DNA from 3 places in the Pedococcus sp. P5_B7 genome. Region 1 is predicted to be linked to each of the others. Evidence: riboswitches for the same ligand, from Rfam matches in the RefSeq annotation. Region 1 holds a riboswitch; each other region holds the start of a gene.
The links. Region 1 has a riboswitch for cobalamin ahead of ACXJKD_RS19935 (ribonucleoside-diphosphate reductase subunit alpha). Riboswitches for the same ligand answer to the same signal wherever they lie in the genome.
Positions count from the first base shown of each region.

Region 2: linked by a shared signal. The riboswitch ahead of ACXJKD_RS16385 (hypothetical protein) and the one ahead of ACXJKD_RS19935 (ribonucleoside-diphosphate reductase subunit alpha) in region 1 are both predicted to bind cobalamin.
Region 3: linked by a shared signal. The riboswitch ahead of cobN (cobaltochelatase subunit CobN) and the one ahead of ACXJKD_RS19935 (ribonucleoside-diphosphate reductase subunit alpha) in region 1 are both predicted to bind cobalamin.

Region 1 is NZ_JBFULM010000011.1:39,913-45,121, forward strand. It holds gene ACXJKD_RS19930 (ribonucleotide-diphosphate reductase subunit beta) at 1-766, opposite strand, end outside; gene ACXJKD_RS19935 (ribonucleoside-diphosphate reductase subunit alpha) at 763-3,222, opposite strand; cobalamin riboswitch at 3,359-3,610, opposite strand; gene ACXJKD_RS19940 (DUF4185 domain-containing protein) at 3,678-4,859, shown strand; gene ACXJKD_RS19945 (methyltransferase family protein) at 4,910-5,209, shown strand, end outside.
Region 2 is NZ_JBFULM010000007.1:78,596-83,804, reverse strand. It holds gene ileS (isoleucine--tRNA ligase) at 1-2,620, opposite strand, end outside; cobalamin riboswitch at 2,998-3,125, shown strand; gene ACXJKD_RS16385 (hypothetical protein) at 3,227-4,810, shown strand; gene ACXJKD_RS16380 (hypothetical protein) at 4,810-5,209, shown strand, end outside.
Region 3 is NZ_JBFULM010000005.1:275,671-280,879, reverse strand. It holds gene cobN (cobaltochelatase subunit CobN) at 1-2,905, opposite strand, end outside; cobalamin riboswitch at 2,934-3,059, opposite strand; gene ACXJKD_RS13580 ((2Fe-2S)-binding protein) at 3,067-3,774, opposite strand; gene ACXJKD_RS13575 (precorrin-3B synthase) at 3,841-4,713, shown strand; gene ACXJKD_RS13570 (precorrin-8X methylmutase) at 4,710-5,209, shown strand, end outside.

The DNA of each region.
Region 1 (5,209 bases):
CGTCGACGGCGTCACGCATCATCGCCCGCACCTGGTCGGCGAGCTCGTCGTCGAAGAGGTCCGGCTCCTCACGGCGCACGGTCTCGACCACGTCGAACGCGAAGGCCATGTGCATCGACTCGTCGCGGAACACCCAGTTGGTGCCGCTCGCGAGACCGTTGAGCAGGCCGCGCGAGCGGAGGAAGTAGACGTAGGCGAACGCGCCGTAGAAGAACAGCCCCTCGATGCAGGCCGCAAAGCAGATCACGTTGAGCAGGAACGCCCGGCGGTGCTCCTTGGTCTCCAGCGAGTCGAGGTCGAACACCGAGTCGATCCACCGGAAGCAGAAGTCGGCCTTGTCCTTGATCGACGGGATGTTGTCGACCGCCGCGAAGGCCTCGTGCCGCTCCTTCTCGTCGGGCACGTAGGTGTCGAGCAGGGTCAGGTAGAACTGCACGTGCACGGCCTCCTCGAACAGCTGACGGCTCAGGTAGAGCCGGCCCTCCGGAGAGTTGATGTGCTGGTAGAGGTTGAGCACCAGGTTGTTGGCGACGATGGTGTCGCCGGTGGCGAAGAACGCCACGAGCCGCCCCACCAGGTGTCGCTCGGCCGCCGTGAGTCGCTGCAGGTCCTTGAGGTCGGAGTGCAGGTCGACCTCCTCGACGGTCCAGGTGTTCTTGATGGCGTCGCGATAGCGCTCGTAGAACTGCGGGTAGCGCATCGGCCGCAGGGTGAGGTTCATCCCCGGGTCGAGCAGCATCTTCTCGGTCGTGCTGGTGACAGTCATTCGCAAGCCTCACAGGTCTCGGGGTTCTCGAGGGAGCAGGCGATCGCTGCCTCGTCGGTCAGGATGGTGGGAACCAGCGCGGTCGCTGGGGTGGCCCTCACACTGGTGGTGGTGGCCTGCTGGATGCGGGTCGCCGGGCGCGACCTCAGGTAGTAGGTCGTCTTGAGCCCGGCCTTCCACGCGTAGAGGTACATCGAGCTGAGCTTCCCGATCGTCGGCGACGCGAGGAACAGGTTGAGCGACTGGCTCTGGTCGATGTAGGGCTGGCGGGCCGCGGCGAGCTCGATGAGCGACTTCTGGGGCAGCTCCCACGCGGTGCGGAAGAGCACCCGCACGTCCTCGGGGATCTCGGCGATGCCCTGCACCGAGCCGTCGCTGCGCTTGATCGCCTCGCGCACCTCGGGGGTCCACAGCGCCCGCGCCTTCAGCTCGCGGACCAGCGCCGTGTTGACCTGGAGGAACTCTCCCGACAGCGTCTCGCGCTTGAACAGGTTGGACACCTGCGGCTCGATGCACTCGTAGGCGCCCGCGATCGACGCGATGGTGGCCGTCGGCGCGATGGCGATGAGCAGTGAGTTGCGAAGTCCGTTCTCCTTGATGGCCTTCCGCACCAGCTCCCAGCGCTCCGTCTGGGTCGGGGTGACGTCCCAGAGGTCGGGCTGCAGGTCACCGCGCGCCGCGCGCGTCTGCTCGTATGCCGGGTGGGCGCCATGGTCGGCGGCCAGCTGGCTGGAGCGCTCCAGGGCCGAGAGGTAGACCTCCTCGGCGATTCGCGTGGACAGCTCCTTCGCCTCGGGCGAGTCGAACGGCAGCCGCAGCGCGAACATCACGTCCTGCAGCCCCATCACGCCCAGCCCCACCGGGCGCCAGCGCGGGTTCGACGCCGCGGACTCCTCGCTCGGGTAGTAGTTGATGTCGATCACGCGGTCGAGGTAGGTGACCGCGGTACGGACCGTCGCGCGCAGCTTCTCCCAGTCGACGGCGTCGCGACCTGGGGTGAGGTGCTGGGCGAGGTTCACCGAGCCGAGGTTGCAGACGGCAGTCTCGTCGTTGCTGGAGACCTCGATGATCTCGGTACACAGGTTCGACAGGTGCACGACCGGGGCTCCCGGTCGCTGGTCGTCGCTGGTCTGGTTGCAGGTGCGGTTGCTGGCGTCCTTGAAGGTCATCCAGCCGTTGCCCGTCTGGGCCAGGGTCCGCATCATCTTGCCGTAGAGCTCCCGCGCGCTGACCTGGCGCACGAAGCGCCCGTCGCGCTCCGCCGCGGCATACGCCTCCTCGAAGGCCGGCCCCCAGAGGTCTGGCAGCTCGGGCACCTCGTTCGGGTCGATCAGGCTCCACTGCTCGTCGGCCTCGACACGACGCATGAACTCGTCGGGCACCCAGTTGGCGAGGTTGAGGTTGTGGGTGCGCCGGGCGTCCTCGCCGGTGTTGTCGCGCAGCTCGAGGAACTCCTCGATGTCGGGGTGCCACGGCTCGAGGTAGACGCACGCGGCACCCTTGCGACGACCGCCCTGGTTGACCGCCGACACCGACGAGTCGAGGGTGCGCAACCAGGGGACGATGCCGTTGGAGTGGCCGTTCGTGCCGCGGATGAGCGCCCCGCGTGACCGCACCCGCGACCACGAGATGCCAATGCCACCAGCGAACTTCGAGAGCTTCGCGACCTGCGCGTAGCGGTCGTAGATCGACTCGAGCTCGTCCTGCGGGGAGTCGACGAGGTAGCACGACGACATCTGGGTGTGGCGGGTGCCGGAGTTGAAGAGGGTCGGCGAGCTGGGCAGGTAGGCCAGCGACGCCATCAGCCGGTAGAACCCGATGGCCTCCTGGGGCGTGTGCGACAGCCCGCAGGCGACGCGCAGCATGAAGTACTGCGGCGTCTCCAGGACCATCCGGGTGTCGGGGTGGCGCAGCAGGTAGCGGTCGTAGACGGTGCGCAGCCCGAAGTACTCGAACCGGCGGTCGTTGGTCACGTCCACCGCGTGGTCGAGCTTGCGGGCGTTCGCCTCGACGAAGGCAGCGGTCTCGTCACCGATGAGCCCCTCGAGGTGGCCGAGCCGCACGGCCTGGCTGAACGACGCGATCTGCTGACCGCGCACCTCCTTGTCGATGTAGTTCGACAGGAGGCGGGCGGCCAGCCGCGAATACTCGGGCTCTGCGGCCGTCATCTCCGCAGCGGTCTGGATCGACAGCCGGTCGAGCTCGGCGGTCGTGGCCCCGTCGTAGAGGCCGCTGATGGTGCGGGTGGCGATGGCCATCGGGTCGACCTCGGTGAGGTCGTCGCACCAGCGCTCCACCGCCCGGACGATCTTCATGACGTCGACGGGTTCGCTGTCGCCGTTGCGCTTGCGCACGGCCATGCTGGCGCGGCGGGGCGCCTGGGACTCGGTGGCCAGGGGTCCGGCCTGTCGTCCCGTCGCCGGGTCCTCGATGACCTCGGTGGTCGTGTCGGTCACTGCTCTCTCCTCGCGAGCGATTCGGTGCCGCGGGTCGAGGAGGGGACGACGACACAGCCACCGCCTCCGGGAACCGGGGTGCAAGTCGACTGTGCATGTCGTGTGACCCGCCCTCGAGGCCACGACTCACCGCACACGGCGTGTGCGGTCGCTGGCAGGTCTTCGGACTCGCGGACCTTCGCCTCGGCGACCGTGGTGAGCCCTGGCGAGCTCGGTCGTCGACGCGGTTCCTACTGGCCGTCGCTTCCCACCCGCGTGGTGCGAGCAGTGCTTGATGACGGCGGTCGTTTCCGCTTACCGCTGCGGGGCAGTCCCGGATTCGCACCGAGTTCCCTCTTGCCCCGGAGACCGATTGCGCGGCCTCCGGACCAGCAAGAGACACCATATGCGGGTGGTGGTGCGAATCCTTGGCACCACATGTTGGGTCCGCGTGTCGCGTCCCTAGGATTGCCGCCATGCCCCGCGCCACCCCTCCCCTCCTCGGGGGCGCAGCGCTCGGGCTGGTGCTCGGGCTGGTGCTCACGGCGGTGCTCGCAGGCTGCTCCACCACGCCCGGCGGCGACGGCGCCACGACCGCGGGCGGCGCGGCATACCCCCGGTTGACGCCGACCTGCGCGCGGGCGACCTCGACCGGGAAACCGCCCGTGGTGACGGTCGCGCAGCTCAACCGGATCGTCGCGGGCCTGGACCTCCCGCTCTGGCAGGCCGGTGACATCGGAGCCAGCGCACGCCTGCCCGACGACCGGATCGTCTGGGTGTTCGGCGACACCGTGCGCGGCGACGGCATCAGCCCCCGCATCGTCGCCAACTCCATGCTCGTCACCAGCGGCCTGTGCACGTCACAGGTCGAGGCGACCGGACAGGGACCGGTGATCCCGGACCGCTCCGACGGGGTCGTGCACTGGCCGATGTCCGTCGTGTCCCTGTCGCGGCCCGACGGCGACGTCCTCGTCGTCGTCTCCGCCCGCATCCGTCGGGGCGCGGCGGGCGGCCTCGACTTCACCTACCTCGGGAGCAGCGCCACCCTCTTCGACGTCACCCCCGGGGGTGCGCCCACCCTGCGGCAGCAGCTCGACATCACCCCTGACAGCACCGCCGCCGACCAGGTCAACTGGGGGTCGGCCATGACGGTCCGGGGTGGCTGGCTCTACGTCTACGGCACCCGCCTGCCCAGCAAGGACTCCTTCGGACGTGCCCTGTATGCCGCCCGCGCACCTCTGGCCGACGCGCGCGACCGCGCGACGTGGCAGTTCTGGGACGGGACGACCTGGGTGGGCGAACAGGCACGGGCGGCGGTCGTCCTGCCCGCCCGCGGAGGTGTCTCACAGACCTTGTCGGTGGACGTGCTCGACGGCCGGTTCGTCATCGTCTCCAAGCGAGACGGCGACCTGGGCAACGCCGTCTACGCCTGGTCGTCCGACTCCCCCGTCGGCCCGTGGGCCGCCCAGCGGGGCGCGCGGGCGGACTTCCAGGACCCCTCCGGGCAGCTCAAGTACGCGCCGCTGGCCCACCCCGGCATCGCCTTGGCCGATGGCAAGCTCCTGATCTCGATCTCGCGCAACACCACCGACTTCAGCCGGTTGCTCACCGACCCGTCGCTGGGGCGTCCGGTCTTCGCGGAGATCGACCGGCCCTGACCTGCGGCCGGCCCTTGCCGTCGCGACGGCCGCGGACGACGATGGCGGTCGTGGATGCGCCCGCGTTCCGGATCTGGCCACCGGTGGCCCTGGGGCTGCCGCTCGCTGCGGGGCTCTTCCTCAGCGCGGCCACGGACGACCCCGTCTCGATCACCGGCTCGGCCGTCCGGTGGGTCGGTTGGGCGCTGGTCGTCGCGTTCGTGCTCTGGAACGGGTGGACACTGGCCCACATGGCGACGCACCGCACTGCGGTCCTGCCCGGCGGCGCCACCGTCCTGGTGCTCCAGTCGGGGCCGTTCCGGCTGAGCCGGAACCCGCTCTACCTGGGGCTCATCGCGTTCGACGTCGGG
Region 2 (5,209 bases), on a different contig from region 1:
CGTCGCGGACCCGGTCCATCGCCGCCACGAGCGCGTCGTCGGCGGGCAGGTCCGAGGCCTCGGGCCAGTCGGTGAGGTGCACGGAACGGCCACCGGTCAGGCCGCGCCAGATCTCCTCGGTCACCAGGGGGAGCAGCGGCGCCGTCACGCGGCACAGCACCTCCAGCGCGGTGTAGAGGGTGTCGAACGCCTGCTCGGCAGCACCGCCGGCTCCACCGCCCGCCGTGGTCGCGGTGTCCCAGAACCGCTCGCGCGAACGGCGCACGTACCAGTTGGTGAGCACGTCGAGGAAGCCACGCGTCGTCTCGCACGCCGACGCCACCTCATACCCGTCGAGCTGGGTCGTCATCGTCTCGACGTACTGGCGCAGCTTGGCCAGCAGGTAGCGGTCGAGCGGGTCGGTGGAGGCCGTGGACCACCTCGCCTCGTACCCGCTCCCACTCGCACCAAAAGCGTTGGCGTACAGCGAGAAGAAGTACCAGGTGTTCCACAGCGGGATGATCACCTGTCGCACGCCGTCACGGATGCCCTGCTCGGTGACGATGAGGTTGCCACCGCGCAGGATCGGGCTGCCCATGAGGAACCAGCGCATCGCGTCGGCGCCGTCGCGGTCGAATACCTCGCGCACGTCGGGGTAGTTGCGCAGCGACTTCGACATCTTCTGCCCGTCGGAGCCGAGCACGATGCCGTGGCAGATCACCGAGCTGAAGGCCGGGCGGTCGAACAGCGACGTCGAGAGGATGTGCAGCATGTAGAACCAGCCGCGGGTCTGCCCGATGTACTCGACGATGAAGTCGGCCGGGAAGTGGTGCTCGAACCACTCGGCGTTCTCGAACGGGTAGTGCACCTGGGCGTAGCTCATCGAGCCGGAGTCGAACCACACGTCGAGGACGTCCTCGACGCGGCGCATCGTCGACTGCCCGCTGGGGTCGTCCGGGTTGGGCCGGGTCAGCTCGTCGACGAACGGGCGGTGCAGGTCGACCTGGCCGTCGGCGCTGCGGGGCAGCCGACCGAAGTCGCGCTCGATCTCCTCGAAGGACCCGTAGACGTCGATCCTCGGGTACTGCGGGTCGTCGGAGCGCCACACCGGCACCGGGCTGCCCCAGAACCGGTTGCGGGTGATCGACCAGTCGCGGGCGTTGTCGAGCCACTTGCCGAACTGGCCGTTCTTGATGTGGTCCGGGGTCCAGTCGATCTGCTCGTTGAGCTCGAGCATGCGGTCCTTGAACTTGGTCACCTCGACGAACCAGCTCGAGACCGCCTTGTAGATCAACGGCTGCCGGCAGCGCCAGCAGTGCGGGTAGGAGTGGTCGTAGGTCTCCCGGCGGACCAGGACGGTGCCGTCCGTGACCGAGCCGTGGTCGGCCTCGCCGCGGGTGGCGGCCTTGAGGTGGTCGATGATCGGCAGGTTCGCGTCGAACACGAGCATGCCCTCGTACTCGGCGACCGGGAAGGTGAAGCACCCGTCCGGGCCGACCGGCATGACCGGCTCGATGCCCTCGCGGTCCGTGACGATCTTGTCGTCCTCACCGAACGCCCCGGCGCTGTGGACCAGCCCGGTGCCGTCGCTGGTCGTGACGAAGTCGGCCTCGACCACGCGGTGGGCGTTCTCGTGACCCTCGTAGTAGTTGAACGGCGGCGTGTAGGAGCGACCCATCAGGTCGCGACCCTTGAGCCGCTCGACGACGAAGGACTCGACGTCGGCCTTGGGGTCGCCGAACAGGTCACGCGCATAGCTCGGGAGGCGCTCCGCACCGATGACGTAGCGCTCGGCGCTGCCCGTGGGGACGGCCGACTCCACGACGACGTAGTCGATGTCGGGGTGGACCATCACCGCCAGGTTCGACGGCAGGGTCCAGGGCGTGGTCGTCCAGACCAGGGCCAGCTCGCCGGTGTCCAGCCGCACGCCGACGGTGACGGCCGGGTCCTGCCGCATCTGGTAGACGTCGTCGTCCATCCGCAGCTCGTGGTTCGACAACGGCGTCTGGTCGTTCCAGCAGTAGGGCAGGACGCGGAAGCCTTCGTAGATCAGGCCCTTGTCGTGCAACGACTTGAACGCCCAGATGACCGACTCCATGTAGTCGGGGTTGAGCGTCTTGTAGTCGTTGTCGAAGTCGACCCAGCGGGCCTGGCGGGTGACGTACTCGCGCCACTCCCCCGTGTACTTCAGCACCGACTGCCGGCACTTGGCGTTGAACTCCTCGATGCCGATCTCGAGGATCTCGTCCTTGGTCTTGATGCCGAGCTGGGCCATCGCCTCGAGCTCGGCGGGCAGGCCGTGGGTGTCCCACCCGAACCGTCGCTCGACCCGGCGCCCGCGCATCGTCTGGTAGCGCGGGATGAGGTCCTTGACATAGCCGGTCAGCAGGTGGCCGTAGTGCGGCAGGCCGTTGGCGAACGGCGGGCCGTCGTAGAAGACGAACTCGTTGTCGCCGTTGGTGCCGGCCGACCGGTTCTCCACCGACGCGATGAAGGTGCCGTCCTCGTCCCAGTACTTGAGGATGCGCTCCTCGATCTCCGGGAAGCGCGGGGACGCGGGAACGCCCGAGGAGGTGCCCGGGGCGTCGCTGGAGACTGTGTCGCTCGAGACTGTGTCGCTGGAGACCTTGGGATAGGTCATGGTGTCGGCGGTCCTCACATCACTCGTGTTCTCACACGAGGACGACGTCGCCGGGTTTCCCGACGGCACCGCGGTGCCACCTCGCTTGCCGTGCCCCGCGTGCTGACGCACGCGGCATACGGCCGCTCTTGCCCAAGGTTGTGACGGACCCACCCGTCCGGTTCTAGTGAGCCGGGTGTCCTGCGTATGCCGCGGGGCGCCCTGCCGTTCTTCCGGAGGCTCCCCGGTGATGGCCGGTTCGACGCCTGTGCACCCCAGTCTAGCCATCCGTGACGAAGGGCACGTGCGCACGGCCGGAGGACGCCGTCGTGCGGTGTAGTCTGAGCGGCGTTGCCCTGAGGTCCCCGACCGCATGGCGACACCACGACGCGACACCAGGGGAAGCCGGTCAGATGCCGGCGCTGACCCGCAACCGTAGGCCGCCTGAAACGCGGCAAGCCGGAACACCTGGTACGCGAAGCGGCTCCATTTCCGTCGAGGTACGCGGGGCGGAGCCCGGACACCCAGTCCGAGGCCGCCCCCCGATGTCGCTCCAGCGACGCCGGGGGTCTTTCACGTTCTGGTGCCGGTGCACCGTCGCGACACCGTTCGCATTGAAGAGGCACCATGCACCGCACCCTTCGCACCGCCCGTCCGGCGGCGGCGCTCGCCCTGGCCCTGGCGGCCAGCCTGGTCGTCCCCGGCGCGGCGTTCGCCGGCACGACCGAGCCCACCGGCACGACCACCGGCACGAGCTCGAGCACCACCACGCCGTCGACGTCGACGTCGACGTCGACGTCGACCTCCACCTCCACCGAGTCGGCCACGACGTCGACCACCACGCCGCCCTCGACGACGACCACGACCCCGTCGAAGCCGAAGACCGCGGCGAGGTCCAAGGCCCTGGCCGCGACGTCGGAGCGGATGCCGTTCGGCACGGGGTCCACCCTGCGAGCGGCCCTGGTCCCGGGTGACCCCACCGACCAGGCCGCGTACGCCGCCGGCTTCATCGTGCGCACCCTCGCCGCGCGCGACGACCACTACAACTACCCCGCCTCGACGTTCTTCGACGGTGGCAACACCATTGACGCCGTCCTGGCGCTGGACGGCGCAGGCGCCGGCCTCGACCAGGCCGACGCCACCACCGACTACCTCGCCGCACACGTGAACGACTACGTGGGCTACCCCGACCCGCCCGGCTCCCCGACCGCCGAGACCTACGCCGGCCCGCTCGGCAAGCTCGTCCTCGGCGTGGTCGCCCAGGGCGGCAACCCCACCGCCTTCGGTGGGCAGGACCTCGTCGCCCGCCTCGAGGGCCTGATGACCGTTGGCGGTCGTTTCTCGGACAAGTCCAACTTCGGCGACGCGACCAACCCGAGCGGCGACTACTCCAACACCATCGGGCAGGTCCTCGACATCATCGCCCTCGGTCGCGCCACGGGCTCGGTGCCGGACGCCGCTGGGAACTACCTCCTCGACCAGCAGTGCGACGACGGCGGGTTCCGCGGCAACCTCGACGTCGCGGGTGCTGCCTGCTCCAGTGACGCGGACGCGACCGCCTTCGCCGCCCAGGCCCTCGTCGGCCTGCTGGGCGCGGACGACCCCGCGACCGTGGACGCGCTCGAGTGGCTCTCGTCGCACCAGGCGCCCAACGGCGGCTTCCTCAACGACGACGGTCAGTACAACGCCAACACCGCGGGCGTCGCAGCCCAGGCCTTCGCCGCGGGCGGCCTCGACGCCGAGCTCGCGAGCGCCCAGGACTTCCTGGCCGGTCTGCAGTTCGACTGCTCCTTCGCCGCCGGCCTCCGCGGCGGCATCGCCTTCACCGCGGCCGACCACGCCACCCTCAAGGCTGCCCCGACGACGGCTGCGGCGATCGACCGCGCGCTGCGGGCCACGCCCCAGGCGACCCTGGGCCTGGCCGGCGACTCGCTGCTGACGGTCACGGCTGACGGGGCTGCGGCCACCGCGCCGACGCTCGACTGCCGCACGACCACCACGACGACCACCTCTCCTGCGTCGTCCACCACGAGCACGTCCTCGACTCCCTCGACGGGGAGCAACGACCCGGCCGACCCCGGGTCGGCCACGCCCGGCTCGCTGGCCCTCACCGGCACCGACGTGGCGGCGATGACCCTGCTGGGCGCACTGCTGCTGCTGGCCGGTGCCGGCGCGATCGTCCTGGCCCGGCGCAAGGGCGTGCACGCCTGATGCGGCTGGTCGCGCGCTTCGTCGCCATTGCCGGTCTGGTGGTCGCCGGCGGCCTCGCCCTCCCGGGCGGGGCCGCCCAGGCGGCGGCCTGCAGCAGCTCGACCGGCGTGACGGTGGTGATCGACTACGGCTCGAGCAGCAGCACGCTCTGCGCCGCGGACGACACCTCCGCCATGAAGGTGCTCACAAAGGTCGCCACCGTCGTGAGCCCGGTCCAGTACCCGAGAACGGTGGTCTGCAAGATCAACAGCGTCCCTGCCGACCAGTCCTGCCAGCGGATGCCTCCGGCCAGCGCCTACTGGGCCTTCTTCCACGCACCCCGTGGCGGATCGTGGACCTACAGCAGCTCCGGCGTGGCGGACTACAACCCAGCGGCCGGCAGCGTGATCGGGTTCGCGT
Region 3 (5,209 bases), on a different contig from region 1:
CCGGCTTGGACCCGAAGATGCGCGTGGTGGCCCTGCGTGCATCGCCGTGCTCGGCCAGGTCGGCACGGGTGTGCGCCCGCACGTGGTTCTGGTCGTCCGGCTCGTCGAGGTCGGCCACCATCTGGACCGCGTCGTCGAGCATGGCGACGACGTGAGGGAAGGCATCCCGGAAGAAGCCGGAGATCCGAACAGTGACGTCGATGCGCGGACGGCCCAGCTCCTCCAACGACATGACCCTCAGACGGCTCACCCGGCGCGAAGCCTCGTCCCACTCGGGCCGCACGCCCATGAGCGCCAGCACCTCGGCGATGTCGTCGCCGGACGTGCGCATCGCGGAGGTGCCCCACACCGACAGCCCCACGGACTCCGGGTAGGTGCCGGTGTCGTCGAGGTAGCGACGGACCAGTGAGTCGGCCATGGCCTGGCCGGTCTGCCAGGCCAGGCGTGACGGCACGGCCCGGGGATCGACGGTGTAGAAGTTGCGCCCCGTGGGTAGCACGTTGACCAGCCCGCGCAGGGGCGATCCCGACGGTCCGGCCGGCACGAAACCACCGTCAAGAGCGTGGATGACGGCAGCCAGCTCACCCGTGGTCCCTGCCAGGCGCGGCACGACCTCGGTCGCGGCGAAAGCCAGGACCTGTTGGACGTCCGGGTTGGCGTGCAGCGTCTCGGCCACAGCTGGGTCCCAGCCCGCCGACTCCATCCGCTCGACCAGGTCGCGCGCCACCGCCTCGATCTCGTCAACGGCGGTGAGCTGTTCGTCCTCCTTGAGCCCGAGCGCCGCACGTAGACCGGGCACGGCGTTCCCGACCCCTCCCCAGACCTGGGACGTGCGCAGGATGGCGAGGACGAGGTTGACGCGTCCCGCACCGAAGGGGGCCTCGCCAAGGATGTGCAGGCCGTCGCGGATCTGGGCGTCCTTGATCTCGCAGAGCCATCCGTCGATGTGCAGGACGAACGAGTCGAACTCGTCGTCGTCAGGACGCTCCTCCAGCCCGAGATCCTGGTGCAGCTGGGCCGCCTGCATGAGCGTCCAGATCTCGCCACGGATCGCCGGCAGCTTGGCCGGGTCCATCGCCGCGATGTTGGCGTGCTCGTCGAGCAGCTGCTCCAGACGAGCGATGTCGCCGTAGGTCTCGGCGCGGGCCATCGGAGGTACGAGGTGGTCGACGATCGTCGCGTGCGCGCGGCGTTTGGCCTGAGCACCCTCGCCGGGGTCGTTGACCAGGAACGGGTAGACGAGCGGCATGTTGCCGATCGCGGCATCGGTCGCGCACGCAGCCGACAGGGCGGCGTTCTTGCCGGGCAGCCACTCCATGGAGCCGTGCTTGCCCAGGTGCACCACGGCGTGCGCTCCGAACCCGTGCTCGAGCCAGCGGTAGGCACCGAGGTAGTGGTGGCTCGGCGGCAGGTCGGGGTCGTGGTAGATCGCCACGGGGTTCTCCCCGAAGCCACGAGGTGGCTGGATGAGGATGACGACGTTCCCCGCCCGCAGGGTGGCGAGCACGAGCTCACCGGAGTCGTTGACGAACAGCTGCCCCGGCGAAGCTCCCCAGGTCTGCACCATGGCGTCGCGCAGCTCGGTGGGCAGGTCGGCCGTCCACGAGTCGTACTCGGCCTTGGTGATTCGAACGTGGGCGTCGGTCAGCTGTGCGGCGGTCAGCCACTCCTCGTCCTGCCCGCCGGACGCGATCAGCCGGTGGATGAGGGCATCGCCGGCCTCTGTGTCGGTTCCCTCGGCATCCAGGATCGCCACGACGGAGTTGTCGGTGCCGAGGTCGTACCCCTCGTCGCGCATCCGTCGCAGCAGACGGATCGCGGAGACCGGCGTGTCCAGTCCGACTGCGTTGCCGATCCTGGCGTGCTTCGTCGGGTAGGCCGACAGGACGAGCGCAATTCGCTTGTCCTGTTCGGGAACCCGTCGCAGGCGCGCATGGTTGACCGCGATCCGCGCGACCCGGTTGCACCGCTCCGGATCGGCCACATAGTGCGGCAACCCCTGGTCGTCAATCTCCTTGAAGGAGAAGGGCGCTGTGATGATCCGGCCGTCGAACTCCGGGATCGCGATCTGGGTCGCCGAGTCCAGCGGGCTGACCCCCTCGTCGGAGGCCTCCCACTCGGCGCGACTGCTCGTCAGGCACAACCCCTGCAGAACCGGGATGTCGAGGGCGGCCATCCGCTCGACGTCCCACGCCTCGTCCTCCCCACCCGCACCCGCCCCGGCAGGAACGCTGCCACCGGCCGCGAGAACAGTGACGACCAAGGCATCCAGAGTGCCCAGGGCGGCGTAGAGGTCATCAGGCGCGGACCGCAGCGACCCTGCATACACCGGCACACCGATGGCCTCGCCGGTCTCATCGACCGCATCGGCCAAGGCGTGCGCGAAGGCGGTGTTGCCGCTGGCCTCGTGCGCGCGGTAGTACAGGACCCCGATCCGCGGGAGCGCTTCGTCGGAGGGGGCCGGTCGCGAGGCGAATCCCCAGGTGGGGATCGGGGTGGGTGGGTCGAAACCTTCACCAGTGAGCAGCACCGTGTCGCAGAGAAACGCGTGCAGCTGCGCAAGATTAGTCGGGCCTCCCTCGGCCAGGTAGTGGTGGGCCTGCGCAGCCACCCCCATCGCGACGGTCGACAGCTCCATGAGGTCGGCGCTGGGTTGCTGCTCGCCGCCGAGAACGACGAGCGGAGTCCCCCGCTCGCGGAGGATGGCGATGCCCGCCAACAGGTCACTGGGCGAGCCCAGGAGACGCACGACGACCAGATCCGCGTCCAGGGTCACCGCCTGGAGCTCGGCGTCGCTGGCGCGAGCAGGGTTCGCCCAGCGATACCTGGCGCCTGAACCCCGGGCTGACAGCAGGTCGGTGTCGGAAGTGGAGAGCAGAGCGACAGTGGGGCCGTGGATGGCCATGGTTCCTCCTCGGGGTTCTCGCCCCGGATGGTGGGAGTCGGCCGCAGTCAGTGTCTGGCTCGCCGTGCCCGAGTGGGTCGCGCATCGGCTTACAGTGGCGGAACCGCCCCGGAGTCACACCGGAGTTCCTGAGCCCGCAGCCGGCGGACGTTGCGCACAGCCTAGCGAGGCGCGGGAACACTCGGACGGTGGGCGAGGACACAGTCGCCGCAGTAGCCGCCGCCAGGGATCCGGTAGTACAGACAGCACGAGGACCGGACGAAACCGTCGTCGAGTCCGCCCGTTCCGGCCAAGGGGCCGGCGAGCAGGGCGGCGGCCTCGGCCTCGGCGCGTGCGGCCAGCTCCGGCCGCGCGACACCGAGCATGCGTGCGCCACCGAAGAGCGCCGAGGCGGCGTTGCCCCACAGCACCTGTCGCGAGAGCGCGTAGCCGTCCGCCATGGCCTCGACCAAGGGCTCGACGACGTCGGCGACCAGACGGGTGAGGTCCGGCGTCGTCGCGGCACCACTGAGCGCGAGTGGCCAGGGCCCGGCTGCGACGGGCTTCCAGTACGCGTCGTCCAGGGTGGGGCGAGGCAGGGGTATGCCGAGTGCGACACCACCCAACGCCGGTGACAGGACCCGCGCGAAGAGGCCGAGGGAAAGGGTGGAGGCAGCCACCCTCGGCTCGACGTCGGCGCCCGCAAGCCGACCGAGAGTGGCGCCCACGTGGGCAACCCGTTCCCCCAGGGCCAGACCCGTGACGAGATCCCGCAGCGGTCGCCAGTCTCCGCCGTCGACGCGCTCGACCTGGAAGAACGGCCCGAGGGTGGCCAACACGTCGACGGCCGGGCCGCTGCCTGGAGCCGGGGTCGCGTCGTCGGAAGGCATCGCTCCAATGATGGCAGTGCCCGACCACGCCACCGATGACCTGGTGGCGGATGACACCATGTGCCGGTGACGAGCCGCACCCATCCGGACCGCTGCCCCGGCGTGTTCCGGCCCTGGCTGGCAGAGGACGGCGCCATCGTGCGGCTGCGCCTGCCAGGCGGGCGGTTGCCCGCAGCAGCCCTGCGCTCCCTCGTGACAGCGGCCGAGGTGTGGGGTGATGGCACGGTGCTGCTCACCAAGCGGGCCAACCTGCAGCTGCGTGGCATCGCGGCGTCCGGCCGTTCGGTCCCCCCTGGGCTGGTGGATGCGCTGCGTGCCGCAGGGCTGCTGCCCAGCGACACCCACGAGCTCGTGCGCAACATCCTGTGCTCCCCACTCAGCGGCCGGATCGGCGGGCGGGTCGACCTGCGTCCGGTGGTCGAGGGTCTGGACCGGGCCCTGTGCGCCGATCCCGACCTGGCCGACCTCGGTGGCCGATTCCTCTTCGTGCTCGACGACGGCCGCGGCGACGTCCTGGACCGACCGCTCGACCTCGGGCTCGTGGCCGTGAGCAAGGCCGAGGTCCAGGTCCGGGTCGGCAGCAGCCAGTGGGGGCCGGTGGTGCCGGTGCAGGGGGCCGTGCCCGCACTGGTCGACCTTGCGCGCAGCTTCAGGCAGGTACGCGGTGCAGGCCCGACTGCGTCGTGGCACGTCGACGAGCTGTCGCCCGCCAGCCGCCTGTTGACCGAAGGGCCACGCGACCCCCGCACCACCGTCGTCGCCGGCCCAGTGACTCCGGGGTGGCACGGCCAGGACGACCACAGGGCCCTGTTCGTCGCACCCGTGCCAGACGGCATGATCACACGTGACGTGGCCGAAGGGCTGCTCGCCCATGCGTCAGACGAAGTGGTCATCACTCCATGGCGCAGCGTCGTCATCCCCGACCTGGAGGCCCCATGACCCCCGCCCCTCCGACCCGCCGCTACGACTACGAGCGGGACGGCGCCGCCATCTACCTCGAGTCGTTCGCAACGATCCGCCGCGAGTCAGTCCTGACCCATCTTCCGGCCGACGCCGAGTCGGTCGCCGTACGAATGATCCACGCCACTGGCCAGCCCGACCTGGCCCGAGACCTCATCGTGCATGAGGGCCTGGTGAGCGCTGCACGCTCGGCTTTGGCCTCGGGTGCCCCGGTCATCACCGACGCCCACATGGTCGCGTCGGGTGTGACGCGTTCTCGGCTACCGGCCGGCAACGACATCATCTGCCTGCTGCGGGACGACCGTGTGCCCCATCTCGCGCAGCAGTGGGGGACGACGCGGTCGGCAGCGGCCGTCTCCCTCTGGGGCGACCGGCTCGAGGGCGCCGTGGTCGCGGTAGGCAACGCACCGACCGCACTGTTCCACCTGCTGGAGATGCTCCTCGACGGAGGCCCACGGCCCGCCGCGATCGTGGG